DNA from 4 places in the Pseudomonas sp. Os17 genome. Region 1 is predicted to be linked to each of the others. Evidence: predicted binding sites of a transcription regulator. Region 1 holds the regulator's gene; each other region holds the start of a gene.
The links. The regulator FliA, encoded in region 1, starts transcription of late flagellar genes. The targets are predictions, from matches to a motif close to CTAAAGTTTNNNNNNNNNNNGCCGNTAA.
Positions count from the first base shown of each region.

Region 2: flgM (flagellar biosynthesis anti-sigma factor FlgM) is a predicted target of FliA. The motif match lies at 1,479-1,506, and genes of this name have one in related genera.
Region 3: POS17_RS09645 (methyl-accepting chemotaxis protein) is a predicted target of FliA. The motif match lies at 2,676-2,703, and genes of this name have one in related genera.
Region 4: POS17_RS15420 (methyl-accepting chemotaxis protein) is a predicted target of FliA. The motif match lies at 2,664-2,691, and genes of this name have one in related genera.

Region 1 covers NZ_AP014627.1:1,849,744-1,856,958, reverse strand. The annotation lists gene POS17_RS08360 (chemotaxis protein CheA) at 1-125, opposite strand, end outside; gene POS17_RS08355 (protein phosphatase CheZ) at 138-926, opposite strand; gene POS17_RS08350 (chemotaxis response regulator CheY) at 957-1,328, opposite strand; gene fliA (RNA polymerase sigma factor FliA) at 1,494-2,234, opposite strand; gene fleN (flagellar synthesis regulator FleN) at 2,231-3,061, opposite strand; gene flhF (flagellar biosynthesis protein FlhF) at 3,180-4,502, opposite strand; gene flhA (flagellar biosynthesis protein FlhA) at 4,514-6,643, opposite strand; gene flhB (flagellar biosynthesis protein FlhB) at 6,942-7,215, opposite strand, start outside.
Region 2 covers NZ_AP014627.1:5,127,707-5,134,921, reverse strand. The annotation lists gene POS17_RS22450 (flagellar brake protein) at 1-510, opposite strand, end outside; gene POS17_RS22445 (flagella synthesis protein FlgN) at 607-1,074, opposite strand; gene flgM (flagellar biosynthesis anti-sigma factor FlgM) at 1,123-1,440, opposite strand; gene flgA (flagellar basal body P-ring formation chaperone FlgA) at 1,592-2,353, opposite strand; gene POS17_RS22430 (chemotaxis protein CheV) at 2,429-3,361, shown strand; gene cheR (protein-glutamate O-methyltransferase CheR) at 3,406-4,233, shown strand; gene flgB (flagellar basal body rod protein FlgB) at 4,484-4,891, shown strand; gene flgC (flagellar basal body rod protein FlgC) at 4,895-5,338, shown strand; gene flgD (flagellar hook assembly protein FlgD) at 5,354-6,085, shown strand; gene flgE (flagellar hook protein FlgE) at 6,115-7,215, shown strand, end outside.
Region 3 covers NZ_AP014627.1:2,129,997-2,137,211, forward strand. The annotation lists gene ccoN (cytochrome-c oxidase, cbb3-type subunit I) at 1-133, opposite strand, end outside; gene POS17_RS09640 (alpha/beta family hydrolase) at 233-928, shown strand; gene POS17_RS09645 (methyl-accepting chemotaxis protein) at 1,081-2,646, opposite strand; gene POS17_RS09650 (CPBP family intramembrane glutamic endopeptidase) at 2,864-3,655, opposite strand; gene acnA (aconitate hydratase AcnA) at 3,832-6,573, opposite strand; gene rlmM (23S rRNA (cytidine(2498)-2'-O)-methyltransferase RlmM) at 6,782-7,215, shown strand, end outside.
Region 4 covers NZ_AP014627.1:3,527,432-3,534,646, reverse strand. The annotation lists gene POS17_RS15430 (AAA family ATPase) at 1-254, opposite strand, end outside; gene pnuC (nicotinamide riboside transporter PnuC) at 251-814, opposite strand; gene POS17_RS15420 (methyl-accepting chemotaxis protein) at 902-2,536, opposite strand; gene POS17_RS15415 (undecaprenyl-diphosphate phosphatase) at 2,830-3,660, shown strand; gene POS17_RS15410 (DUF1294 domain-containing protein) at 3,657-4,079, shown strand; gene POS17_RS15405 (MmcQ/YjbR family DNA-binding protein) at 4,076-4,435, opposite strand; gene POS17_RS15400 (LysR substrate-binding domain-containing protein) at 4,432-5,340, opposite strand; gene POS17_RS15395 (FMN-dependent NADH-azoreductase) at 5,472-6,083, shown strand; gene POS17_RS15390 (alpha/beta hydrolase family protein) at 6,348-7,215, shown strand, end outside.

The DNA.
Region 1 (7,215 bases):
TTGAGCAGGTCCGCATCGTCCGGTCGGCTTTCCAGCTCGACCAGTTGTTCGGACAGTTGCTCTAGAATCTCGCCGGCCTCAACCAGGAAATCCTGAAGGATCTCTTCATCGGCGCCGAAGCTCATTAATGGGTGCTCCTAGAATCCAAGGCTGGAAAGCAAATCGTCTACATCGTCCTGACCGGACATAACGTCTTCCCGTTTATCGGCATGAATCTGCGGACCTTCACCCTTGGCGAGATGTTTTTGCGGATCTTTTTCCGCGAGGATCGATTCACGGTCATGTTCGATACCGGCGAAGCGATCGACCTGGCTGGCCATCAAGACAAGTTTGAGCAGATTGCTTTCGACTTCAGTGACCAACTGGGTCACACGCTTGATCACCTGACCGGTCAGGTCCTGGTAATCCTGCGCCAGCAGAATGTCGTTAAGGTGGCCGGAAACGGTGCGGGTTTCCTGCTCGCTGCGCGTCAGGAAACTGTCGACCCGGCGCGCCAGTTCGCGAAACTCTTCAGCACCGACCTCGCGCCGCATGAAGCGTCCCCAATCTGCGCTCAGGGCCTGGGCTTCAGTGCTCAGGCCATTGACCAGCGGGGTGCTGCTCTCTACCAGGTCCATGGTGCGGTTGGCGGCGGCTTCCGTGAGCCGGACCACATAGGACAGGCGCTCAGTGGCATCCGTGATCTGTGAAACTTCCTCGGCTTGCGGCATGTGCGGGTCAATCTGGAAATTGACGATCGCGCTATGCAACTCGCGGGTGAGCTTGCCCACTTCCTGATACAGGCCGCGGTCACGGGTCTGATTGAGCTCATGGATCAATTGCACAGCTTCGCCGAACTTGCCCTTTTCCAGGCTTTCGACCAGTTCCAGCGCATGTTTTTTCAGGGTCGACTCAAAGTCGCCCAGTGAAGATTCGTTATGCTCCATAGCTCCCCCGTGGCGGAATGGCTACGTACATCAACCGATGCGTTCGAAGATCTTTTCGATCTTCTCTTTCAACGCCTGAGCCGTGAATGGTTTGACTACATAGCCGTTAACGCCGGCCTGGGCAGCTTCGATGATCTGCTCGCGCTTGGCTTCCGCAGTCACCATCAACACCGGCAGGTGCTTGAGCTTTTCATCGGCACGCACGTGGCGCAGCAGGTCGATCCCGGTCATGCCCGGCATGTTCCAGTCCGTTACCAGAAAGTCGATGCTCCCGCTGTTGAGTACCGGAATGGCGGTAGTGCCATCGTCGGCCTCGACCGTGTTGGTGAAACCCAGATCACGCAACAGGTTTTTTATGATCCGCCGCATCGTTGAAAAGTCATCAACGATGAGGATTTTCATGTTCTTGTCCAATTCGACCTCCAAGCAGTCTTAAACGCATCCAGCACCTGAACGCGCCATTCAATCAATTCGGCATAACACACAACGACTGCATGGAGCACATACTGCAAGACCGGCGCAGCGCTTGCCTTACCGGTCCCGATCGCAGTGTCCCCACACTGCCTGTCAGCGCGCTCGCCACTCCCCCAAACGCCCCCGCAAACGGGCCGCGCACTGGCTGTGTAACTGGCTGACCCGCGATTCGCTGACCCCCAGGACCTCACCGATTTCCTTGAGATTCAGTTCTTCGTCGTAGTACAGCGCCAACACCAGTCGCTCGCGCTCCGGCAAATTGGCAATCGCATCCGCCAAGGCAGCCTGGAAGCGTTCATCCTCCAGGTCCCGTGACGGCTCGAGATGAGCACTGGCGCCATCCTCATGCAGCCCTTCATGTTCGCCGTCCTGCAACAGGTCGTCGAAACTGAACAGACGGCTGCCCAAGGTGTCGTTCAAAATCCCGTAATAATCGTCGAGACTCAATTGAAGTTCGGCCGCAACTTCGTGATCTTTAGCGTCACGACCGGTTTTAGCTTCAATTGCACGAATGGCATCGCTGACCATGCGTGTATTACGGTGCACCGAACGCGGTGCCCAGTCGCCTTTGCGAACCTCGTCGAGCATCGCCCCGCGGATACGGATACCCGCATAGGTTTCGAAACTCGCCCCCTTGCTCGCGTCGTACTTGGTCGACACTTCCAGCAAACCGATCATTCCGGCCTGAATCAGGTCTTCCACCTGAACACTGGCCGGCAACCGCGCCAGCAAGTGATAGGCAATGCGCTTGACCAGAGGCGCGTAGCGCTCGATCAATTCATATTGGCTGTCACGTGCCGACTTCTTGTAGAGGTTGTAGCCGCTGGCAGTCATAGCACCGGTCCCGCTGTTTGATGCACTAGGCGCTCGACAAAAAACTCCAGATGCCCGCGTGGGTTCGCCGGCAACGGCCAGGTATCGACTTTTTGCGCGATGGCCTTGAACGCCAATGCACACTTCGAACGAGGAAAGGCTTCATAGACCGCACGCTGCTTTTGCACGGCCTTGCGCACGCTTTCGTCGTAGGGAACTGCGCCGACGTATTGTAAGGCTACGTCCAGAAAGCGATCCGTGACCTTGGTCAATTTTGCAAACAGGTTGCGCCCTTCCTGAGGACTTTGGGCCATGTTGGCCAGGACCCGGAAACGGTTCATGCCGTAGTCGCGGTTGAGCAACTTGATCAGCGCATAGGCATCGGTGATCGAAGTCGGTTCGTCGCAGACCACCAGCAACACTTCCTGGGCCGCGCGTACAAAACTGACTACCGAGTCACCAATACCCGCAGCGGTATCGATCACCAGCACATCGAGGTTGTCGCCGATGTCGCTGAAGGCCTGGATCAGGCCGGCATGCTGGGCGGGACTCAGGTGCACCATGCTTTGGGTACCGGAGGCGGCCGGGACGATACGGATACCGCCGGGGCCCTGGAGCAGCACATCGCGCAACTCACAGCGCCCTTCGATGACATCCGCCAGGGTGCGCTTGGGTGTCAGGCCCAGCAGGACATCGACGTTGGCCAGTCCCAAGTCGGCGTCCAGCAGCAAGACCCGCCGGCCGAGCTCAGCCAGAGCCAGGGACAAGTTCACTGACACATTAGTCTTGCCGACGCCACCCTTGCCGCCGGTCACCGCAATCACCTGTACGGGATGCATGCTGCCCATGTTCTTTCTTTACCTTGTCTTACTTAGACGGGGCCACATAACTGGCTGCGCGTTCACCGTTGGAACAATGCATGGCAGACCATCGATGTAGATACACTGCAATCTTTTCATGTCTAACTCAGCCGACCCGCTTGGTCGGGCTGTGGTAGAGGTCAGCGAACATGTCGGCCATGGCTTCTTCGCTGGGTTCTTCCTGCATCTGCACGCTCACTGCGCGGCTCACCAACTGATGCCGGCGAGGCAGGTGCAAATCGTCAGGAATCCGCGGGCCGTCGGTCAGATAGGCGACCGGCAATTCATGACTGATGGCCAGGCTCAAGACCTCGCCAAGACTGGCTGTTTCATCCAGTTTAGTCAGGATGCAACCGGCCAGACCGCAGCGCTTGTAGCTGTGGTAGGCGGCGGTCAGCACCTGCTTCTGGCTGGTGGTCGCCAGCACCAGATAGTTCTTCGCGCGGATCCCGCGACCGGCCAGGCTTTCCAGCTGCATGCGCAATGCCGGGTCGCTGGCCTGCAGGCCGGCGGTGTCGATCAGCACCACGCGCTTGCGCAGCAGCGGGTCCAGCGCCTGGGCCAGGGATTGGCCAGGATCGACATGGGTCACCGAGACATTGAGGATACGCCCCAACGTCTTGAGCTGCTCCTGGGCGCCGATACGGAAGCTGTCCATGCTGACCAGGGCAATGTTCTGTGCGCCGTACTTGAGTACATAGCGTGCGGCCAGCTTGGCCAGGGTGGTGGTCTTGCCCATGCCGGCGGGGCCGACCATGGCAATTACGCCACCTTCTTCCAGGGGCTCGACTTCCGGCGTCAGGATCATCCGCGCCAGGTGCGCCAGCAGCATACGCCAGGCCTGGCGCGGCTCGTCGATATCGGTGATCAATGCCAGCAGATCACGGGCTAGCGGACCGGACAGGCCGATGCGCTGCAGACGGCGCCAGAGGTTGGCCTGCTCCGGGCGACTGCCCTGCAATTGGCTCCAGGCCAGGGAACCGAGCTGCACTTCCAGCAGCTCGCGCAGGCCGTTGAGCTCGAAACGCATCGAGTCCAGCGCGCGGGAATCCGCAGCCGGTGCGACTGGCGCCGGGGCCGGACGCGGACGCTCGGTCAGGGTCGGCTCGATCAGCGGTTCGGCAGCGGTCAGCGGCAGGCCGGCGAACAGCTGGCGATTGGTGATCGAGGCGTTGTCGCCCTCGCCCCGCAGGCTCAGTTCGGCCTGGGCGGTGACGATCCGCGACTGAGTCTTGCGCAGCTCGTCCTCAAGCTCCATGTTCGGAACCCGTGGCGACAGGGCCGACAACTTGTAATCCAGGGCAGCCGTCAGCTCGACCCCGCCGGCAATCCGCCGGTTGCCGATGATGGCAGCTTCAGCGCCCAACTCATCACGAACCAGTTTCATGGCCTGACGCATATCGGCGGCGAAAAAACGCTTAACTTGCATAACCCACTACCTCAGCCGTTGGGCCCTACTGTCGCAACGATGGTCACTTGCTTGTTGTCGGGAATTTCCTGGTACGCCAGCACATGCAAACCTGGAACGGCGAGACGCCCGAACCGCGAAAGCATGGCGCGGACCGGACCCGCTACCAACAGAATCACCGGTTGACCTTGCATCTCTTGACGCTGCGCCGCTTCGATCAGCGAACGTTGCAGCTTCTCAGCCATGCTTGGCTCCAGCAGAACGCCTTCTTCCTGGCCTTGTCCTGCCTTCTGCAAACTGCTGAGCAAAATTTGTTCCAACCTTGGCTCCAAGGTGATCACAGGCAGCTCAGACTCAGTGCCTACAATGCTTTGGACGATTGCACGAGACAGTCCGACGCGAACCGCCGCGACCAAAGCGGCAGTATCTTGACTCTTGGCGGCATTGTTGGCGATGGCCTCGGCGATGCTGCGGATGTCCCGCACCGGCACCTGTTCGGCCAGCAGCGCCTGCAACACCTTGAGCAGTTGTGACAGCGACAGCACCCCCGGCACCAGTTCTTCCGCCAGCTTTGGCGAACTCTTGGCCAGCAGTTGCATCAGTTGCTGCACTTCCTCGTGACCGATCAGCTCGCTGGAGTGCTTGTAGAGAATCTGGTTCAAGTGGGTGGCGACCACGGTACTGGCGTCCACCACGGTGTAGCCCAGGGACTGCGCCTGGGGCCGCTGGCTGATCTCGATCCACACCGCCTCCAGGCCGAAGGCCGGATCCCGGGCGGAAATGCCGTTGAGGGTGCCGTAGACCTGCCCCGGGTTGATCGCCAGCTCGCGATCCGGGTAGATCTCGGCCTCGGCCAGGATCACCCCCATCAGCGTCAGGCGATAGGCGCTGGGCGCCAGGTCCAGGTTGTCGCGGATATGCACGGTGGGCATGAGGAAACCCAGGTCCTGGGAGAGCTTCTTGCGCACCCCCTTGATCCGCGCCAGCAACTGCCCACCCTGGTTGCGATCCACCAGGGGAATCAGGCGATAACCCACTTCCAGGCCGATCATGTCGATCGGAGTCACGTCGTCCCAGCCCAGCTCCTTGGTTTCCATGGCCCGGGCCGGAGACGGCAGCAGATCCTGCTGACGCTGGATCTCTTCCTGCGCCTTGAGCTTGACCAGATTCTGCTTTCTCCAGACCAGATACGCCGCGCCGCCGGCCACCGCCGCCAGGCTCAGGAAGGAGAAGTGCGGCATGCCCGGCACCAGCCCCATCACCGCCATCAACCCCGCCGCCACCGCCAGCGCCTTGGGCGAGGCGAACATCTGCCGGTTGATCTGCTTGCCCATCTCTTCGGAACCCGAAGCCCGGGTGACCATGATGGCCGCCGCGGTGGACAGCAACAGCGATGGCAACTGCGCCACCAAACCGTCACCGATGGTCAGCAAGGCGTAAACCTTGCCGGCATCGGCAAAGCTCATGTTGTGCTGGAAGATACCGACCGCCATGCCGCCGATCAGGTTGATGAAGAGAATCAGCAGACCGGCGATGGCGTCACCGCGGACGAACTTGCTGGCACCGTCCATGGAGCCGTAGAACTCGGCCTCCTGGGCCACTTCCAGACGGCGCAGCTTGGCCTGGTTCTGGTCGATCAGGCCGGCGTTCAAGTCAGCGTCGATGGCCATCTGCTTACCGGGCATGGCATCCAGGGTGAAGCGTGCGCTCACCTCGGAGATCCGTCCGGCACCCTTGGTCACGACCACGAAGTTGATGATCATGAGGATCGCGAAGACCACGATACCGACCACGTAGTTGCCGCCGATCACCACCTCACCGAAGGCCTGGATCACCTTACCGGCGGCGGCATGGCCCTCCTGGCCGTGAAGCATGACCACCCGGGTCGAGGCCACGTTGAGCGCCAGACGCAACAGCGTCGCCACCAGCAGGATGGTGGGGAACACGGCAAAGTCCAACGGCCGCAGGGCATACACGCAAACCAGCAGGACCACGATCGACAGGGCGATGTTGAAGGTGAAGAACACGTCCAGCAGGAACGCCGGCACCGGCAGCATCATCATGGCCAGCATGACCAACAGCAGCACCGGTACACCCAGGTTGCCTCGACCGAGGTCAGCCAGGTTACTGCGAGCCGTGCTGATTAACTGAGAGCGATCCACCGATTTACCCCGTTCCGTAAAGCAAACTTTTGACGCCTGAAGCGGCACGGGGCTGCTACTGCAAGAAGCCTTCCAACTTTGCCGCAGAGCGTGATCGCGCCCTGAACCTGAAGGAATCCGGGTGTCGACGGACAAGATCGCGAGGCCACCCTCATGGGCAAGAGGGACGACGCAGGTCAGCTGCAGGAGCCAGGGTTACAAGGCCAGATAATGGCAATTAGCCATTTTTCTGACTGAATCAGGTCCCGTTCGCCGATAAAGCCGCGCCCGGTCGATGCCCGCCCCTGGATACCCGTACCTAGAGAGGCTCCACCGGGCCGCCGGGGGATTGCTTGCCGGACGTGTCACGCCGCAAGTCTGGCGGAATCGGCAGATCCTTGAGCGGATCGGGGCGCTTGCCCTTGCCCGCGCGATGCTGACGGATCTGGTAGACGTAGGCCAGGACCTGAGCCACCGCCAGGTACAGGCCCGCCGGGATCTCTTCCTCAAGTTCGGTGGAGTAGTAGATCGAACGCGCCAGCGCCGGGGATTCCAGCAGCATCACTTCATGGGCCACGGCAATTTCGCGGATC
Region 2 (7,215 bases), 3.3 Mb from region 1:
GCCATCGAAGCGCAGTTTGCAGCCGGTGGCGGAGATATCCAGCAGCTTGCCGGTCAACGGGGACTTGAGTTTTTCGCCGCTCAGTTCGATATCCACCAACTGCGCCAATTTGAGTGCGGCACGGAAAGCGTTGCGGCGCTGATGGTAGACCACTTCGTCCGGCAAGGTGGTGCGGTAGCAGCGGCCGCCATTGGACTCGTCCAGGGTTGGCGTGCCATTGCTTTCCCAGGCGATGCGCACGCCTTCATGAAAGCCTTCAACACGAAACGGTTCGCCTGCCAGCAGGAAGCGCTCGCCGTCGCGGGGAATCATTTCATCGAGAGCAATCATGTTGCTGTCGCGGTCCACTTCCACCAGATAGCTCTGGAAACGCTGGCTGCGCTCATGGAAAGTGATGATCAGCGGGTCGTGGCTCTCTTGCAGCAACCGCAGGTTGGAGGAAATTTCCAACGCAGTGGTGAACACCTTGGGTGGCTGCGGAGCATCTTCCGCGTTTGAGGCGTTGAACACGGTTCATCAATCTCCAGACAAAATACAACTACACGCAGGAGCTGGCATTCTGCCAGCATGTTTCACGGCTTGGTAGCGCGCGCTCATTTTTGGGGTTTAAGCCTGACTGAGTGGGCGGGGCTTCGCAAGCATAGAGGTGGAGCCGCGGGCGTCATAAAGGGCTGGGGGTTCGCCGCCGTTGAGAATTTTCAACTGGTTGGCAGTGCTGGCCTGCTGAATCTGGATCGAGCGGCCATTGAGCTCGTTGGTGGCCTGGCAGTCGGCGAGCAGTTGGGTCAGTCGGCTGCCCTGCTCAAGCAGTTGATCGCCCACGCTCGAGTGACTGGCCAGTTGTTCAAGACCGGCACGATTGGTCGGCAGGTTAAGGCTGGCGAGGATCTCTGTGCGTTTGCGGCCATGCTGTTCCAGCAAAATGACCAGGGCCTGTTTCTGCGCCAGAATATCCTCCAGCAGCGGCATGTCACGGCCGTGCAGGGCTACGGATTCGGCTCTGAGCAGTTCCAGCAGTTGTTGCGCTGGAGCAAGGTCGTCGTTGATCAGTTGCAGTAGATTCGTGTCGTGCATGGCTGGCCTTGGGGATTAAGCGTCCAAAAGCCTGGCGCAAGCCTGGGGCTAGCGCTGGGCTTCGAAGTTGAGCAGTTTGCTGGCTACACGGTTGCTGTCGACCTTGTAGCTGCCATCGGCAATGGCTTGCTTCAACTCGGCCACTCGGGCCTTGTCGACAGCAGGCTGATCGCGCAGCTTGTCGGTGATTTTCTGCAACTGTTGAGCCTCATTGCTGAGGTGTACCGATTCCCCGCTTTTGCTGGTCTCGGCTGCAGTTGCCAGCGGCACGGACTTGCCGGCATCGCCGGTTTCCTTGCTGGTGCCGGTACGCGTACTGCCTGTCAGTAAAGGGGAGCTGTTTAAACGGCTGAAGTCGATGACCATGATGAAGAAAACCTCTGGGTATTTGGACGCTTGCCATGTTTTCGGCCATACCCTGAAAAACTTTAGGCTCGATTGTCGATAAGCCAACGCAGGGATCTGCGACCTCTGATTGGCCACAGTTTAGGGAACGAGCGAGTCGAGCGCCAGTTATCTACATGGCAACTTCCACCTGTCCAGGGGCGGTGACACGAGCCTTGATCACTCGTTGCGAATTCAGGTTCTTGACCCGAATCTGCTCGCTCATACCGCCGTTAGACAGTGCTTCTCCCGGCATTCGTACATTCAGGGTGCCGCTGCGTGCCGAGATCACTACGTGATCGCCTTTGCGCACCACCTCTGCCTGTTCCAGATGACCCAGGGTAACAAGTTGGTCGGCGACCATTGGTCGGACAAGTTTCTGACCAATGGCCTGGTCTACCGAGGTCAGGTAGCCCTGATTGCTCAGGCTGATGTCCCGCTCGCGCAGCACAACGTCTTCGGGCTCGATGATGCCGGCGCGTTTGAGCGGTCGTGAACTGGTGACCACTTCGCGGAACAGTTTGACCTGGGCCGGGACGAACACGGTCCAGGGCGAGCTGCCTTCGCAGCGTACCTTGACCGTGACCCTGCCCAGTGGCTGGGCAGGACTTTCCAGGCTCGCTGTCAATTCCTTGTCGCACGCCGGCATGCGCATACGGGGATCCAGCTGGTTGACCTGAATTTCGTAGCGTCCTTCCGTTTGACTGGTAGCCAGGTAGTCTTCTACCGTGAATTCAAGAAACCCTTGAGTGACGCCGATAAGTAGATCAGGCAGGGTGACCGAATCAGCAACGGCAGGGCCGCCAGGGTTTAAGATACACAACGCCGACAGCCCGCAGAGCAATGTGCGGTAGGGGGATGTCAGGCGTCGGAAAAATGTCGTTTTGGCGTTCATAACAGTTAAAAAGCAAGCGCCGTGCCGTTTAGCAATGAGCGTGCGTCGGATCTTAAAGCTTCGGGGAGTCTGGGCATGGCTGGTGTAATGGATTCGGTAAACCAGCGCACGCAATTGGTTGGGCAGAATCGCCTGGAGCTGCTGCTGTTCCGTCTGGACGGTGAGCAGCTCTACGGGATCAACGTGTTCAAGGTTCGCGAGGTGCTGCAATGCCCCAAGCTGACCCTGATGCCCAAATCCAATCCTGTGGTGTGCGGTGTCGCGAATATACGAGGGGCGACCATTCCGATCCTGGATCTGGCAATGGCCACCGGTGCTGGCGGGTTGCAGGATCAGAGCAATCCGTTCGTCATCATCACTGAGTACAACACCAAGACCCAAGGGTTTCTGGTGCGCTCGGTGGAACGCATCGTCAATATGAACTGGGAAGAAATCCATCCGCCGCCCAAGGGGACTGGCCGTGACCATTACCTCACGGCTGTCACTCGGGTGGACAATCAGTTGGTCGAGATCATTGACGTCGAGAAGGTGCTGGCGGAAGTCGCCCCTACCTCGGAGTCCATTTCGGTGGGCGTGGTGGATGTCGAGACCCAACACAAGGCTGTTTCCCTGCGGGTGCTGACCGTTGATGACTCATCGGTGGCGCGCAAACAGGTGACTCGCTGCCTGCAGACCGTAGGTGTCGAGGTGGTGGCCTTGAACGATGGGCGACAAGCGTTGGACTACTTGCGCAAGCTGGTGGATGAGGGCAAGAAGCCGGAAGAGGAATTCCTCATGATGATTTCCGACATCGAGATGCCCGAAATGGACGGCTACACCCTCACGGCCGAGATACGTAATGATCCACGCATGCAAAAGCTGCATATCATCCTGCATACTTCGTTGTCAGGGGTGTTCAATCAGGCGATGGTGAAGAAGGTCGGTGCCGATGACTTCCTTGCCAAGTTCCGTCCTGATGACCTGGCTTCCCGGGTAGTTGACCGGATCAAAGCAGCAGACCACAGCTGAGGGCATCAGCCCCTGGCGGACATAAGATTTAAGAGGCGGCAGCATTGTCTACGGGTAATTTGGATTTTGAACAGTTCCGGGTCTTCCTGGAAAAAGCCTGTGGTATTTTGCTCGGGGAAAATAAGCAATATCTCGTCTCGAGCCGTCTCAACAAACTGATGGAGCAGCAAGGTCTCAAAACCTTGGGTGAGCTGGTTCAGCGGATTCAGACCCAGCCGCGCAGCGGATTGCGCGAGATGGTGGTGGACGCGATGACGACCAACGAAACCTTGTGGTTTCGTGACACCTATCCCTTCGAAGTATTGAAGAACAAGGTGCTTCCCGAAGCGATCAAGGCCAGCCCCAACCAGCGTTTGCGGATCTGGTCGGCGGCTTGCTCGTCGGGACAGGAACCCTATTCGTTGTCGATGTCCATCGATGAGTTCGAGCGCAGCAACATGGGCCAGTTGAAGATGGGGGTGCAGATCGTTGCCACCGACCTGTCTGGAACCATGCTCAACAACTGCAAGACCGGCGAATATGACAGCCTGGCAATTGGGCGCGGGCTTTCTGCCGAGCGTCTGCAGCGTTATTTCGACCCCAAGGGGCCGGGACGCTGGGTGGTCAAGGCGCCGATCAAGAGTCGAGTGGAGTTTCGCTCGTTCAACCTGCTGGACAGCTATGCCAGTCTGGGCAAGTTCGATGTCGTGTTTTGCCGCAATGTGCTGATCTACTTCTCGGCCGAGGTCAAGAAGGACATCCTGATGCGCATTCACAGCACTCTGAAACCTGGCGGTTATCTGTTTCTGGGGGCTTCCGAAGCGCTCAATGGCCTGCCGGACCATTACCAGATGGTGCAATGCAGCCCGGGGATCATCTACCAGGCGAAGTGATCAACAGTTGCAGCAGCGAAAAGGAGGCCATCAGGCCTCCTTTTTTGTGCGCGTCAGTTTCTTGCAAACAGTGGCAAATGCGGCAGGGCGCTTGCCGCTTTGCCGGCGATTCGCGGAAGGCCATTGCCGCTTTTCTGGCATTGCCGTCTTGCCGCTGTCGGCAAAGCCTTGATTTACGGGGCTTAAGGACTTGGCACGTAGCTTGCTAAAGCCAGATTACGAAAAATCAGGTCACCCAAAGGTTTCCGACATGAGCATCAGCTTCGATAAAGCGCTCGGTATCCACGAACAGGCTCTTGGCTTTCGCGCCAAGCGCGCCGAAGTGCTGGCCAACAACATCGCCAACGCCGACACCCCGAACTACAAGGCTCGGGATCTGGACTTTTCCGCCGTGCTCGCCGAGCAGAACGAAAAGGTCAAGAACGGCACCTTCGCGTTGAACATGACCAACACCCGGCACATCGAAGCCCAGGGCCTGAGCAGTGGCGACGAGTCGCTGCTGTATCGGACCCCGATGCAGCCTTCGATCGACCAGAACACCGTGGACGCCCAGCTGGAGCAATCGAGCTATGCGCAGAACTCGGTGGACTTCCAGGCCAGCTTCACGCTGCTCAACAGCAAATTCAAAGGGCTGGTAGCAGCCCTGCGCGGAGAGTAATCCATGTCCCTCGCCAGTGTTTTCAATATTGCCGGTAGTGGCATGAGCGCTCAGACCACGCGTCTGAACACCGTCGCCAGTAACATCGCCAACGCCGAGAGCGTGTCGTCGAGCATCGACCAGACCTATCGCGCGCGTCATCCGGTATTCGCCACCATGTTCCAGGGTGCCCAGAGTGGCGGCAGCGATTCGCTGTTCCAGAACCAGGACGCCGCAGGCCAGGGCGTGCAGGTGCTGGGCGTGGTGGAAGACCAGAGCAATCTGGAAGCTCGCTACGAACCGAACCATCCGGCCGCCGACGCCAAGGGTTATGTCTACTACCCCAACGTCAACGTGGTGGAAGAAATGGCCGACATGATTTCCGCCAGCCGCTCGTTCCAGACCAACGCTGAAATGATGAACACCGCCAAAACCATGATGCAGAAGGTCCTGACCCTCGGTCAGTGATAAGGGGCGAAGCCAATGAGCGTTACTGACACCACCAGCGGCCCGTCCCTCAAGGACGTATTGGCCAACTCGTCAAAGAAAACCACGACCACTACCAGTGCCGACGGCCTGGCGGCCGCTACCAACAGCACCACTGGCAAGCAGTCCCTGGGCAAGGATGCGTTCCTCAAGCTGCTGGTGACCCAGCTGAACAACCAGAACCCGCTGGATCCTCAGGACAACAGTGCGTTCGTTGCCCAGTTGGCGCAGTTCTCCACCCTGGAAGGGATTACCACCCTCAATAGCTCGGTGAACTCGATCACGGGCAACTACAAGTCGTCTCAGGCGTTGCAGGCTTCGTCCCTGGTGGGCCGTTCGGTGATCGTGCAGACCGGCACTACCCAGGTTGACACCAGCAAGAGCATGACCGGCTCGGTCACCGTGCCATCCAGCGTCAGTTCGGTCACCGTGACCGTCACCGATAAGAATGGCAACACCGTCAAGACCATCGACATGGGCAGCCAGAAGGCCGGCAGCGCCAGCTTCGTCTGGGATGGCACCAAGACGGACGGCACCAAGGCGGATCCGGGCAGCTACAGCTTCAAGGCCAGCACCACCATCGATGGCAAGGGCACTGATCTGATCACCTACCTGCCGGCGACGGTCAACAGTGTGACTATCAGCCAGACCGGCGGCGAGTTGATGTTGAACCTTGCCGGCATGACCAGCCCGATTGGCCTGTCCAAAGTACAAACCATTGGTATCTAGAGCCGACTAACCGGCACAAGGAGTGGAATATGTCTTTCAATATCGGCCTTAGCGGTCTCTACGCTGCCAACAAACAGCTGGACGTTACCGGCAACAACATCGCCAACGTCGCCACCACCGGCTTCAAGTCCTCCCGCGCGGAGTTCGCCGACGTCTACTCGGCCACCAAGCTGGGCAGCGGCACCCAGGTGATTGGTAACGGCGTGCGCCTGGCCAACGTTTCCCAGCAGTTCACCAACGGTGATATCAACAACACCGGCAACGTGCTGGACATGGGCATCCAGGGCCAGGGCTTCTTCGTGCTGAGCACCAACGGCTCCCTGACCTACACCCGTGCCGGTACCTTCAAGACCGACAAGGATGGCTTCATCACCAACAGTGATGGCACTGCACGTCTGCAAGGCTATGCCGTGGATGCCAATGGCAAGATCATCAACGGTGTGTTGACCGACCTGCGGATCGACACCTCGAACCTGGCGCCCAAGCCAACCGACTCGATCTCCTCGACCATCAACCTGAACTCCGACGCCGATCCGATCAACGTCAACCCGGTGGCGCCGGCTCCGGCTTATGTGTTCGATCCGACCAAGAACACCACCTACACCAAGCAGTTCAGTACCCCGGTGTATGACACCCAGGGCAACAAGCACGTCATGGATCAGTACATGATCAAGACGCAGAACCCTAACGAATGGCAGACCTACACCCTGATCGATGGTCGCAACCCGGATGGTACGGCTTTCACCATGGCCAACCAGGCGCCGATCACTATCAAGTTTGACTCCTCGGGCAAGCTGCAGACCCTGACGCCGCCTGCTGCACCGGCCGTCAGCCAGTTCACCGTCAATGGCAACAATATCGCCATGACCGCCTGGACTCCGGGTGATGTGGTCAACGGTGTCTTCGTTCCCAATGGTGCAGCGCCTGCGCCGGGCGGCGTGAAGATCGATATGACCAAGACCGGTTCGGTATTCGGCGATACCAACCGCTCGGTGATCGCGCAGAACGGTTACTCCACTGGCCAGATCTCCAGCCTGACCATCGACGGCACCGGCGTCATGCTGGCCAACTTCAGCAACGAGCAGACCAAGCCGATCGGCCAGATCTCCCTGGCCAGCTTCACCAACGAG
Region 3 (7,215 bases), 280 kb from region 1:
TGAGTTCAGGCCAGACCAACTGGGCAGCGAGAAAAACCCCGAGCCCCATGCCGACGATGCCCCACACCACCGTCATAATGGCGAATTGGCGGACCACCTTGTAGTTGTAGGCGGTACTGATAGAAGTGTTCATGGTTCCCCATCCACGGTTCAGCTGAAGTGAAAGCGACTGCGCACGGCAAGGCGCGCTCACTTCGTCTGGAGTTATAGGCAGACTAAAAGCGAGGCAAGCATGAGCAATGAGCACAAGGCCAGTATTGACGGGGATCAATGGGCGCAGTGCGTGCAGGAGCGCGGCTGGTTATGGGAGGTCGCCGCTGTTGCCGACCCGTTGGAAGCACCGACGCTGATCCTGGCCCACGGTGCCGGCGCGCCGATGGACAGCGGGTTCATGAACGACATCGCTGCACGCCTTGCCGGGCATGGGGTGAACGTCTTGCGCTTCGAGTTTCCCTACATGGCCCAGCGGCGCCTGGACGGCGGCAAGCGGCCGCCCAACCCGGCGAGCAAACTCCTGGAATGCTGGCGTGAGGTGCATGCTCTGGTGCGACCTTATGTCACTGGGGTCCTGGCGCTGGGCGGCAAGTCCATGGGCGGGCGCATGGCCAGCCTGCTGGCCGACGAACTGGCGGCCGACGCCCTGGTGTGCCTGGGTTATCCCTTCTATGCGGCGGGCAAGCCGGAGAAGCCGCGGGTTGTGCACCTGGCCGAACTGGCGACGCCGAGCCTGATCGTGCAGGGCGAGCGTGACGCCCTGGGCAATCGCCAGGCGGTCGAAGCCTACTCGCTGGCGCCCAGTATCGAGCTGTACTGGCTGGCGGCCGCTGATCACGATCTCAAGCCCCTGAAGGCCTCAGGCTTCACCCATGAGCAGCATCTGGAGTCTGCGGCGGCAAAGGTCGCGGCGTTCCTGCAAACACTGGCCTGATCCTGTAGGAGCGAGCTTGCTCGCGAACCCGGCCCTCGAACCTCTGAAGACTTATCGCGAGCAAGCTCGCTCCCACGGTCGTTGGGCGGGTTTGCGGGCATAAAAAAACCGCAAGCCGGAGCTTGCGGTTTTTCTCGCCAACCCGGGCGGGCTTAACGGTTGAAACGCTCCACCAGCGAGTACTGGGTGTGTGCGGTGAGGGTCAGGGCTTCGCTGAGTGCGGCCGAGTGCTGGGCCTGCTCCGAAGTCTGGTCCGCCAGTTGCGCGATGGTGCTGATATTGCGGCTGATCTCTTCGGCCACCGAGCTTTGCTCTTCGGTGGCGGCAGCGATCTGGGTGGTCATGTCGGTGATATTGGCGACCGCTTCGCTGATGCCCACCAGCGCCTGGTCGGCTTCCAGGACTCGGGCCACGCCTTCTTCGGCCTGGCGATGACCGGCGTCCATGGTCTGCACGGCAGTGGCGGCGGTTTGCTGCAGCTTGGCGATCAGGGTGTGGATCTGCCCGGTGGACTCGCTGGTGCGCTGGGCCAACTGACGCACTTCATCGGCGACCACGGCAAAGCCGCGACCCATTTCTCCGGCGCGTGCCGCTTCGATGGCCGCGTTCAATGCCAGCAGGTTGGTCTGGTCGGCGATGCCCTTGATCACGTCCACCACGCCGCCGATCTCGTCGCTGTCCTTGGCCAGCTGGGTCACGGTCAGGCCGGTTTCGCCCACCACCACCGACAGGCGCTGGATGGCTTCACGGGTTTCCCCGGCGATGTCCCGGCCACGACCGGTGAGGCGATTGGCTTCCTGGGTGGCGTCGGCGGTGCGTTGCACGTGGCTGGCCACTTCCTGGGTGGTGGCGGCCATCTGGTTGACTGCGGTGGCCACTTGCTCGGTCTCGACCCGCTGACGTTCCAGGCCGCTGGAGCTGTTGTGGGCCAGGGTATCGGACTGGCGAGCCTGCTCGTTGAGGTGCTCGGCGGTGTCCTGCAGGCGGGTCAGGCAGGTCTTCAGGCGCGCTTCCTGGCTCAGGATCGACATTTCCAGGCGTGCCTGGGCGCCGCGGCTGTCGGTGTACATCTGGGCAATCAGCGGGTCGGAAGTGGTCTGCTCGGCCAGGCGCAACAGGCGCTTGAGGCCGCGTTGCTGCCAGCTCAGGCCCAGCAGGCCCAGCGGTACCGAGAGCGCCGCAGCCAGGGCAAAGCCCCAATGGGAGTTGAGCCAGGCGCCGATCATGAAGCTCAGTTGGCTGACCAGAATGAACGGCAGCCAGTCCTGCAGCACCGGTAACCACTTGTCACGCTTGGGAATGGCCGACTTGCCGGTGTTGATGCGTTGGTAGAGGGCTTCGGCGCGGCGTACCTGCTCGGCGGTGGGTTTGACCCGTACCGACTCGTAGCCCACCACCTGGTTGCCTTCGAACACCGGCGTTACATAGGCGTTGACCCAGTAGTGGTCGCCGGTCTTGCAGCGGTTCTTGACGATGCCCATCCATGGCAAGCCTTGTTTCAAGGTGCCCCACATGTGCGCAAACACCGCCGCCGGCACATCGGGGTGACGTACCAGGTTGTGCGGTGCGCGAACCAGTTCTTCACGGGAGAACCCACTGATCTCGACAAAGGCGTCGTTGCAGTAGGTGATCACGCCTTTGGCGTCGGTGGTGGAAATCAACCGTTGTTGAGCCGGGAAGGTACGTTCGCGCTGAGTGACAGGCTGGTTATTACGCATGGTTTTTCAATCCGCAAGGCTTTGATGGGTTGTCGGCCGCTTCAACCGATTATTGAAATTATTTTTCAATAATCGGCTCTGGGTCTTATTGGCAGAATGTGTCGCTTGCAAAAAACGCCTGCGGGTTTCAGCAGGCGTTGGCGAGGGGCTAATCATTGACCTTCTTCCTTGGCAGTCAATACTTCTGAAGTACTGGTTTGGCTAAATAACCGGCCGCTTATCCGGCCAGCATCGGATAGGTGAACAAGCCGAAATGCAGCAGATTGAGACCGAAGTGAGTGGCAATCGCCGCGCTCAGGCCGCCAAAACGATAGGCCAGACCGTAGCCGACCCCGGCGATGCCCGCCAGTAGGGTCCATTGCCACCCCGCGCCCAGGTGGACCAGGCCGAACAGCAGGGCTGCGCACAGCAGCGCCAGGTTCTCGCCGTAGGGCAGCGCCTTGAAGCGTCGGCTAAGACCGCCCTGGATATAGCCACGGAACAGCGCTTCCTCCACCAGGGTCACCAGCAGCAGGTTGTTGAGCACCCACAGCCAGGCCTGATCCGGCCATTTCGGGGCCCAGCTGATGATCCCCAGCAGCAGTGCGCCACCCAGCGCAGCCACGGCGCACAGGGTCAGGGCCACGGCGGTGGCATACAGCGACAGGCGCAACGAGCGTCGGCCAACGATCCACGGGCACACCAGCAGCAGCCAGAAACCGATCAGCGGCTTGTCCTGGTTCAGGTACATGGAAAACGGCACGGCATCATCGGTAAAACGTTGCGGGTCGATGGCCCGGCCGTTGTAGAAGCCGGGCAGCCAGTGCATGGCCAGGGCCAGGGCGAGCACCACGAACAGGCCGTGGCCCAGATATTGGCCGACCCGGCTGCGTTGCTGGCGCACGGCAAGGCCGGCACAGAGCAGAAGGAGGATCGAAAGGGCAGCCAGCAGTCCCAATTGGCCATAGCTCAGGGCCAGTGCGTAGCCAATAGAAAGGAGTGCCAGATACATCCATGGCAGAGCGGTCATGTGGAATCCTTGTTGCGAAGAATGGGTATTGCAGAGACGTCGTACAGCGCCGGATCTGTAGTCGTTTTTGCGACCGGTGGGTCAGTTCCGGCGGGCGGCAAGTATAACCAGCTGCGTTTTGTTCGACAGCCCGACGAAAAACACCGCCCGTAGGCGGTGTCTGTTTTCGTGGCGGATCAGGATGCAATCAATTGCCGCAACACGTAGTGCAGGATCCCTCCGGACTTGAAGTACTCCACTTCATTCAAGGTATCGATGCGGCACAGCACCTCGATTTTCTCCTGGCTGCCATCTTCGCGGGTGATGACCAGGGGCAGGTTCATCCGCGGTGTCAGTTCCACATCGCTCAGACCGAGGATGTCCAGGGTTTCCTTGCCGGTGAGCTTCAGGCTCTTGCGGTTCTGATCCAGCTTGAACTGCAAGGGCAAGACCCCCATGCCCACCAGGTTGGAGCGGTGAATCCGTTCGAAACTTTCGGCGATCACCGCCTTGACCCCCAGCAGGTTGGTGCCCTTGGCCGCCCAGTCGCGGCTGGAGCCGGTGCCGTACTCCTGGCCGGCGATCACTACCAGCGGCGTGCCGTCGGCCTGGTAGCGCATGGCTGCGTCATAGATCGCCAGCTTCTCGCCGGTGGGAATGTACAAGGTGTTGCCACCTTCCTCGCCGCCGAGCATTTCGTTGCGGATGCGGATGTTGGCGAAGGTGCCGCGCATCATCACTTCGTGGTTGCCACGCCGTGAGCCGTAGGAGTTGAAGTCCCGCGGTTCCACGCCCTTGTCCCGCAGGTAGCGGCCGGCCGGGCTGTCGGCCTTGATATTGCCGGCGGGGGAGATGTGGTCGGTGGTCACCGAGTCCCCCAGCAGGGCCAGGACCCGGGCGCCGCTGACATCGGTGATCTGCGGCAGCGGGCCGGCAATGTCATCGAAGAATGGCGGGTGCTGGATATAGGTCGAGTCGTCCTGCCAGACATAGGTGGCCGCTTGCGGCACTTCGATGGCTTGCCACTGCGCATCACCGGCAAACACTTCGGCGTATTCCTTGTGGAACATCCGGGTGTTGACCTGGGCTACGGCGTCGGCGATTTCCCGGCTGCTGGGCCAGATGTCCCGCAGGTACACCGGCTGGCCGTCCTTGCCGTGCCCCAGGGGCTCGCTGCTGAGGTCGATGCGCACCGTACCGGCCAGGGCATAGGCCACCACCAGCGGCGGCGAGGCCAGCCAGTTGGTTTTGACCAGAGGATGGACCCGGCCCTCGAAGTTGCGGTTGCCCGACAGCACCGAAGCCACGGTGAGATCGGCCTGCTGAATGGCTTTTTCGATCGGCTCCTGCAGCGGTCCGGAGTTGCCGATGCAGGTGGTGCAGCCATAACCCACCAGGTCGAAGCCCAGCTGGTCCAGGTATTGCGTCAGGCCCGCGGCCTTGTAGTAGTCGGTCACCACCTTGGAGCCAGGAGCCAGGGAGCTCTTGACCCAGGGCTTGCGTTGCAGGCCCTTTTCCACGGCTTTCTTTGCCACCAGTCCGGCGGCCATCATCACGCTGGGGTTGGAGGTGTTGGTGCAGGAGGTGATGGCGGCGATCACCACCGCGCCGTTTTTCAGGCGATAGGTCTGGCCTGCATCCAGGTAATCGGCTTCGCCCACCAGATCGGCGTTGCCCACGGCGACACCGCCGCCGCCCTCGCTTTCCAGGCGGCCTTCTTCCTTGCTGGTGGGTTTGAACTGCAGGTCGAGGAAGTCGCTGAAAGCCTGGGCCACGTTGGGCAGTGCCACCCGGTCCTGCGGCCGTTTCGGTCCGGCGAGGCTGGCTTCGACGCTGCCCATGTCCAGGGCCAGGCTGTCGGTGAATACCGGCTCCTTGCCCGGCAGGCGCCACAGGCCCTGGGCCTTGCTGTAGGCTTCTACCAGCTTCACCAGCTCGGCAGGGCGCCCGGACAGGCGCAGGTAATCCAGGGTGATGTCGTCCACCGGGAAGAAACCGCAGGTGGCGCCGTATTCCGGTGCCATGTTGGCGATGGTGGCGCGGTCCGCCAGGGGCAGGTCGGCCAGGCCATCGCCATAGAACTCGACGAATTTGCCCACCACGCCCTTCTTGCGCAGCATCTGGGTCACCGTCAGCACCAGGTCGGTGGCGGTGATGCCTTCCTTGAGCTTGCCGGTGAGCTTGAAGCCGATGACTTCCGGAATCAGCATCGACACCGGCTGGCCGAGCATCGCCGCTTCTGCCTCGATGCCGCCCACGCCCCAGCCCAGCACCCCGAGGCCATTGATCATGGTGGTGTGCGAGTCGGTGCCCACCAAGGTATCGGGGAAGGCGTAGGTGCGGCCGTCCTCGTCCTTGGTCCAGACCGTGCGCCCCAGGTATTCCAGGTTGACCTGATGGCAGATGCCGGTGCCCGGCGGCACCACGCTGAAGTTGTCGAAGGCGCTCTGGCCCCAGCGCAGGAAGGCGTAGCGTTCGCCGTTGCGCTGCATCTCGATGTCGACGTTCTGTTCGAAGGCGCTGCTGCTGGCGAACTTGTCCACCATCACCGAGTGGTCGATCACCAGGTCCACCGGCGACAGCGGATTGATCCGCTGCGGGTCGCCGCCGGCCTTGGCCATGGCGGCACGCATGGCGGCCAGGTCGACCACCGCCGGCACGCCGGTGAAGTCCTGCATCAGCACCCGGGCCGGGCGGTATTGGATCTCGCGGTCGGAGCGGCGCTCCTTGAGCCAGGCGGCGAGGGCCTTGAGGTCGGCGCCGGTGACGGTCTTGTCGTCTTCCCAGCGCAGCAGGTTTTCCAGCAGGACTTTCAGCGACATGGGCAGGGCATCGATATCGCCCAGGCTTTTGGCGGCGTCCGGCAGGCTGAAATAGTGATAGGTCTTGTCATCGACCTTCAGGGTCTTAAGGGTTTTCAGGCTATCGAGGGATGGCATTGAATGACTCCTTGTGGCCCGCACGGCTACGGGCCTGTGATACGGACAGAGAGTTAACCTAGCTCTGTTTGGGGCTTATGGCTAATCACTGGACTGCTGGCGCAAGTCCAAGGTTCCGAACTCGGTTATGATGCGCCGGTTTTCGTGACAGGCTTTGCTACAGGGCAGGTTTGCGCATCGATTCGTCGCCATTTGCCCAGGAGATTCAATGAACACCCTGTTTATCCACTGCCGGCCCGGTTTCGAGGGCGAGGTCTGCTCCGAGATCGCCGATCACGCTGCTCGCTTGAATGTCGCCGGCTACGCCAAGGCCAAACCCAGCAGCGCCTGCGCCGAGTTCATCTGCACCGAGGACGACGGCGCCCAGCGCCTGATGCAGGGGTTGCGCTTCTCGGAACTGATCTTTCCCCGGCAGTGGGCCCGTGGCGGCTTCATCGAGTTGCCGGAAACCGACCGCATCAGCGTGATCCTGGCCTATCTGGCCGCTTTTCCCCAGTGTGGCAGCCTGTGGCTGGAAGTGGTGGATACCAATGACGGCAAGGAGCTGTCTAACTTCTGCAAGAAGTTCGAAGGACCGCTGCGCAAGGCCCTGAGCGCCGCCGGCAAGCTGGTGGAGGATGCCGCCAAGCCACGCTTGTTGCT
Region 4 (7,215 bases), 1.7 Mb from region 1:
CTCCACAGCAGGTTGCTCAGCAGGTGGGTGTCGAGGATCAGCAGGGCCGGCTGCTGCGAGCGCGCCTGATCCTCCCAGGCCAATTGGCCACGGGCGATCGCGGGGATGTCCGCCAGGCAGGTGTCGCGGCGTTCCTGCTCGATGAAGTGGCGCACGTACTCGCCCACCTGGATGCCGCCGAAGTGCGCTTGCAGCTCGGCCGCCAGCCAGCTCTTGCCGCTGGACTCGGGGCCGGTGAGGACCAGCACCTTCACGATTGCAGGGCCGGGTCGGCGCGCCAGGTGCGCCAGCCCTGGACCGCCAGCAGGGTGAACAGGGCGTAGAGCGCGGCGGTCAGGTACAGCGCCTTGTAGACGAACAGGCCGACGAAGATCACGTCCACGGCGATCCACAATGGCCAGCATTGCACGCGTTTCTGCGCCATCCACCACTGCGCCACCAGACTGAAGGCGGTCAGGGCGGCATCGAGCCAGGGCTGGGCAGCGTCGGTCCAGTGGGCCATGGCCGCGCCCAGCAACAGGCTGCCCAGCGCCCCCAGGGCCAGGCCCTGGAGCAGGCCGACGGTCTGCAACTGGCTGACCGGGCGCCCCTGATGCTGATCGCCACCCCGGGTCCATTGCCACCAGCCATAGAGCTGCAGCACGGCGTAGACCACTTGCAGGAGCATGTCGGAATAGAGTTTGACCTCGTAGAAGATCCAGCTGTAGAGCAGCACCATGACCAGGCCGATGGGCCAGCACCAGGGGTTCTGCCTGACCGTCAGCCAGACGGCGATCACGCCTAGCGCAGCGGCAAACAGTTCAAGCCCGGACATGGCGGTTCCTTGGGGAAGTGGAGGAGGGGGCGGATTGTACCCAGAGTCGGCCCCGGACGTTAGCCCGGAGCCGCGCGCCCGTGGCGCCTAGACGCGGAACTGGCGCAGCAGGCCGTTGAGCTGTTCCGAGAGCTCCTTGAGGTGCCGGCTGGCGGCGCTGGAGTGCTGGGCGGCCAGTGCGGTGCCCTGGGACAGGCCCGCGGCCTGACCGACGTTGTGGTTGATGTCCTCCACCACGTGGGCCTGTTGCAGCGTGGCGCTGGCGATCGAGGCGTTCAGGCCGTTGAGGGTGCGCAAGGCCTGGCCGATGGCGTTGAGGCTGGTGCCGGCCAGCCCGGCCTGTTCGATGGTCGACTGCGAGGCCCGGCTGCTGTCGCCGATGACCTTGACCGCGGCTTCGGAGTGACTCTGCAGGCGTTCGATCATGCCCTGGATTTCCGCGGTGGACTGCTGGGTACGCTGAGCCAGCAGGCGCACTTCATCGGCCACCACGGCAAACCCCCGGCCCTGTTCCCCGGCCCGGGCGGCCTCGATGGCGGCGTTCAGGGCCAGCAGGTTGGTCTGCTCGGCAATGGCGCGGATCACCTCCAGCACGCTGCCGATCTGGGTGCTTTCCGTCGCCAGGGTGCGGATCACTTCCACGGCCTGGTCGATGGTCGCGGACAACTGGTCGATCTGCTGCAGACTGCCGTCGATGTTGAGCTGGCCCTGCTGGGCCTGGGCTTCGGCTTCGCGCACTTCGCTGGCCGCGTGTTCGGCATTCCTGGCCACATCCTGTACGCCGCTGGTGACCTGACTGATGGCCGCGGCCACCTGTTCCATCTGCTGGGACTGTTGCTGACTGCGTTCCTGGGCTTCGCTGGCGTTGCTGCCCAGCTCGCTGGATGACTGCTCCAGTGCGGCAGCGCTGGACTGCAACTGGGTGACCACCCCGCGCAACTTGGCGGTGAAGCCATTGAAATGCCGGGCCAGCTCGGTGACTTCGTCCTGGCCATGGGTATCCAGGCGCCGGGTCAGGTCGCTTTCACCGCTGGCGATGTTGGCCATGGCGTGCACCGTCTCGCGCAGCGGGTTGACGATGCTGCGCACGATCAGTACCACCAGCACGGTCATCAGCAGGGCGATCACCAGGCCGATGGAGGAGGCCTGCAGGACCTGGGCATAGAACTCCTGTTGCAGGTCATCGATGTAGACCCCGGAACCGATGATCCAGCCCCAGGGCTGGAACAGCTGTATATAGGAGGTCTTCTGTACCGGCTGCTCGGCCCCGGGCTTGGGCCAGCGGTAATCCACCATGCCGGCGCCCTTGGACTTGGCCAGGGCGACCATTTCATTGAACACCTCGAAGCCGTCCGGATCCTTGACCGCCGCCAGGTTCTGTCCGTCGAGCTTGGGGTTGGCCGGGTGCATGATCATCACCGGCCTCAGGTCGTTGATCCAGAAGTAGTCGTTCTGGTTGTAGCGCAACCCGCGGATGGCTTGCAGCGCCTGTTGCTGCGCCTGTTCGCGGCTCAGGCTGCCGGCGGCTTCCAGGCCCTGGTAGTAAGTGAGCACACCGGCGGCGGTCTGCACCACATGCTGGGTTTTCTGCGCCTTGGCCTGGTACAGGTCACCGTGAATCTGTCCAAGCATCATCACGCCCAGAGTCACCAGGGTCAGCACTGCCACGATCAGGATCAGCCACAAACGCTGACTGATGGACATCTTGCGCAAGCTATTCATCATCCGGTCACTCCTGGTTTTTGTACTTGTCATAAAAGGCCGTGTGCATCCAAGCACGCCTGCCTTCGAGCGCCTACCCTACGGAAGTCCAATAACATCGCGGTGTATTTTGCGCCTGTCTGTTAGGATTTCGGCGCCTTCGCGCAAAACCTGAACCTTTCTGCCCTTTTCACAGAATTTTCATGGGCTTGTGTTGAACTTACGGCCGGAAAATTTCACCTGCGCCCAGCGCAGTGACTGAGTCGACTACTTAAAAAAGAGGCATGCCACGAGCATCGCCTTATGGGGGATTAATGGATCTTTGGAGCGCCGCACAGGCATTGATACTCGGGATTGTCGAAGGCCTGACCGAGTTTTTGCCCATCAGCAGTACCGGACACCAGATTATCGTCGCTGACCTGCTCGACTTCGGTGGCGAGCGGGCGATGGCCTTCAACATCATCATTCAGCTGGGTGCGATCCTGGCCGTGGTCTGGGAGTTTCGGCGCAAGATCCTGGAGGTGGTGATCGGTCTGCCGAACCAGCCCAAGGCCCAGCGCTTCACGGTCAACCTGCTGATCGCCTTTCTACCGGCGGTGGTGCTGGGGGGGATCTTCGCCGACCTGATCCACGCCTATCTGTTCAACCCCATCACCGTGGCCACGGCCCTGGTGATCGGCGGGGTGATCATGCTCTGGGCCGAGCGGCGCCAGCACCGGGTGCACGCCGAAAGCGTGGACGAGATCACTTGGAAGGACGCACTGAAAGTCGGTTGTGCCCAGTGCCTGGCGATGATCCCCGGGACTTCGCGCTCCGGCTCGACCATCATCGGCGGGCTGCTGTTCGGCCTGTCGCGCAAGACCGCCACCGAGTTTTCGTTCTTCCTGGCCATGCCCACCATGGTCGGGGCCGCGGTGTATTCCGGCTACAAGTACCGGCACCTGTTCCAGCCTGACGATTTTCCGGTGTTCGCCATCGGCTTCGTCACGGCCTTCATCTTCGCCATGATCGCGGTCAAGGGGCTGCTGAAGTTCATTGCCAGCCACAGCTATGCGGCGTTTGCCTGGTACCGCATCGCCTTCGGCCTGCTGATCCTGGCGACCTGGCAGTTCGGCTGGGTCGACTGGACGGCGGTCAAGTCGTGAAAGGCGCCGGCCGCGCACCGCAGCCGGGCAGCGCTGCGCGAATCCGCCACCTGAGGTTCAAGCTGCTGGTGCTGGTCGTGCTGTGCGCCTTGCCGTTGTTCGGTTCGCTGTCCCTGTGGTGGCGCGGCATCTCGATCGTGCCCCTGGTGGCTTACGGCGCGGTCAGCCTGCTGACGTTCCTGTGTTACTGGCACGACAAGCGTCAGGCCCGGGCCGAGGGCCGGCGGATTCCGGAGAATGTGCTGCACGCCCTGGAACTGGCCGGCGGCTGGCCCGGGGCCCTGCTGGCCCAGCAACTGTTGCGGCACAAGACCCGCAAACTGTCCTATCAGACCTTGTTCTGGCTGATCGTGGCCTTGCATCAGGTCTACTGGATTGACCGGCTGTTCCTGGAAAACAGCCTGCTGAGCCTGTTCTAGAGCAGCAGCCCGACCTGCGCCCGCTTGGGCAACTTGCCCACCACCAGTTGATGGGAGCGTTGCAGCAGTGCCCGGAGTTCCTCGGCACCCAGCGGGTAGGGCGTTTGCATGATGATCCAGTGCGCCCGCGCCAGATAGGGCGCCGGGGCAATGCCCGGACGGTCGACATGGCCGAGAAACAGCTCCTGGTCGACCTTGAAGGCCAGGGAGCTGCCCCGCAGGTTCTGCAGGGCGAACATCTTGCTGCCGGCGATCGAGAACACGCGCACACCGCCCCATTTGTAGTCCTCGCGCGCCCCGGGCAGGTCCAGGCAGAACTGCGCCACTTGTTGTTCAGTGAGGATTGCGTCTTTCACAGCAGTCTTTCTCCACAGCCTTCGAAGGATTCGCTCAGGTGCTCGATCCAGGCCCGCACCGCCGGCAACACACCGCGGCGGTGAGGATACACCGCTTGCAGCCAGCCGCCGGGCAATGACCATTGCGGCAGCATCTGCACCAGTTGGCCGCTGGCCAGTTCAGCCTCGCAATACAGCATCGGCAGGACGGTGCAGCCCAGGCCGGCGAGGGCACAGGCGCGCCGCACGATGAAGTCGTCGATGCCCAGGCGCGCTTCCAGGGCCAGGTCGCAGGCCTGGCCTTGCTGGTCCAGCAGGCGCAGGTGCACCAGCCGATCAGCCTCCAGGGCGCCGAGGATGGGCAGCTGCCGCAGGTCTTCCGGATGCAGCACCGGGTGCTCCTTCACAAAGTCGGGACTGGCGACGATTGCGGTTTGCGCCGGGCGCAGGCGGCGGGTCACCAGCAGCGGATCTTCATCGCCGTGTTCACGCACCCGCAGGGCCACGTCGATGCCTTCGGTCACCAGGTCGACGCGGCGGTTGAGCAAGAGCATCTCCAGTTGCACCTGGGGGTATTTCTGCAGGTAGCTGCTGACCAGCGGTGTCAGCAACTCATGGGCCAACCCCACCGGGCTCGACACCCGCAGGCGTCCCCGGGGTTCGCTGGCCATGCTGGCCACGGCTTCATCGGCCATTTCCGCTTCCAGCAACATCGCCTGGCAATGGCGCAAGTAACGCTCGCCCACGGCAGTGAGCTTGAGCTGGCGGGTGGTGCGTTGCAGCAAGCGGGCCTTGAGCCGCTCTTCCAGTTCGGCGATGCGCCGCGACAGCCGCGACTTGGGAATGCCCAGCAAACGCCCGGCGGCGGCGAAGCCACCGGCTTCCACCACCTTGGCGAAGTAATACAGATCGTTGAGGTCTTGCATGAGAGGAGGGCTCGATTGTCCTGCTGATGGGACGAACTATCGCATTTATGCCGTCTAATCAGCTATTGAATTCATCTGTAGGATTGCGCACATCCGATCGCCCAGTGGCGGTCCTCACTTGGAGATCCCAGATGAAACTCTTGCATATCGATTCCAGCATCCTTGGTGACAACTCGGCCTCCCGTCAGCTGAGCCAAAGCGTGGTCCAGGCCTGGAAAACCGCCCAGCCTGAGGTAACCGTGACCTACCGCGACCTGGCCGGGGATGCCATCAGCCACTTCTCCGCAGCCACCCTGGTGGCCGCCGGCACCGCCGCTGAACTGCGGGACGCCGCACAGCAGCATGAGGCCGAGCTCAGCGCCCAGGCCCTGGCCGAATTCCAGGCCGCCGATGCGGTGGTGATTGCCGCGCCGATGTACAACTTCACCATTCCGACCCAGCTCAAGGCCTGGATCGACCGCATTGCCGTGGCCGGCCAGACTTTCCGCTACACCGAAGCCGGCCCGCAAGGCCTGTGCGCAGGCAAGAAAGTGATAGTGGTTTCCACCTCCGGCGGCTTGCATGTGGGCCAGGCCACTGGGGCTGCCCACGAGGATTACCTCAAGGTGCTGTTCGGTTTCCTCGGTATCACCGACATCGAGTTCGTTCGTGCCCACGGCCTGGCTTACGGTGAAGAAGTGCGCAGCAAAGCCCTGAGCGATGCCCAGGCGCAAATCAGCGAGCAACTCTTCGCCGCGGCGTAAGGCTTGTGTAAAGACGCTTTCCTGTACGGCAGGCAGCACTAGACTCTGTATTCTGATCACTGCTTGAAGTGATCAGGATGCGGAGTTTTTTTATTGGCGGTTTTCAGTATTTCTGGCCCAGGTTATGCACGTTTACCGATGAGCGCAGTGGTGCTTGCGCGCTGTGCATCCCAGGGGCTGGGCCGATCTCGCTACAAGGCCTTGGCGGCAAGGGATGGCAGGGGCAGGGGGCTTTCTCGATCCAGCGGCAAAGGTGGGCGTGTCATGAAACGTCTTGGTGCAGTGTTACTGATCTGCCTGCTCAGCAGCCTGATGACGGTGCAAGCCGCCCCCGGGCCACATCCACACTGGAGCGTGGGTTTCCATGAGATGAGCTTTCTCGATCCCCTGGACCTGCAGCCGATGCGCGCCATCGCCTTTTATCCGTCCACCGGCATCGAGCACGCCAGTGTGCTCGAGGGCTACAAAATCGACGCCTCGCGGGATGCCAAGATCGCCATTGGCCGCTTTCCGATGCTGATGCTGTCCCACGGCAATACCGGTACGCCCCTGGCCCTGCACGACCTGGCCACCTCCCTGGCGCGCAAGGGGTTCGTGGTGGTGGCGGTGATTCATCCCGGTGACAACTCCAAGGACCACAGCCGCCTGGGCACCTTGAGCAATCTCTATGGACGGCCGATCCAGATTTCCGAAGCCATTACCGCGACCCTGGGCGATCCGATGCTGTCGCCCTTCGTCAATGCCGACCAGGTCGGGGTGATTGGCTATTCCGCCGGCGGTGAGACGGCCCTGATTCTCTCCGGTGCCACGCCCGACCTGGATCGCCTGCGGCGCTATTGCCAGGAGCGCCCCGATGACCGGGATGCCTGCAACACCCGGGGCGAGCTGATCGTCGACCGTGACGACCTGCAGCCCGTGGCCGATCCGCGGGTGCATGCGCTGATGCTGATGGCGCCCCTGAGCCTGAAGTTCGGCCGCCATACCCTGGCCGGGGTGCACGTGCCCGTGCTGCTCTACAGCGGCGATGGCGACCAGCTGGTGGCCCTGGACAAGAACGCCGCGGCCCTGGCACGCAAGCTGCCGGTGGCTCCGGACTTCAAGCTGCTGGCCGGCGCCGGGCACTTCGTGTTCA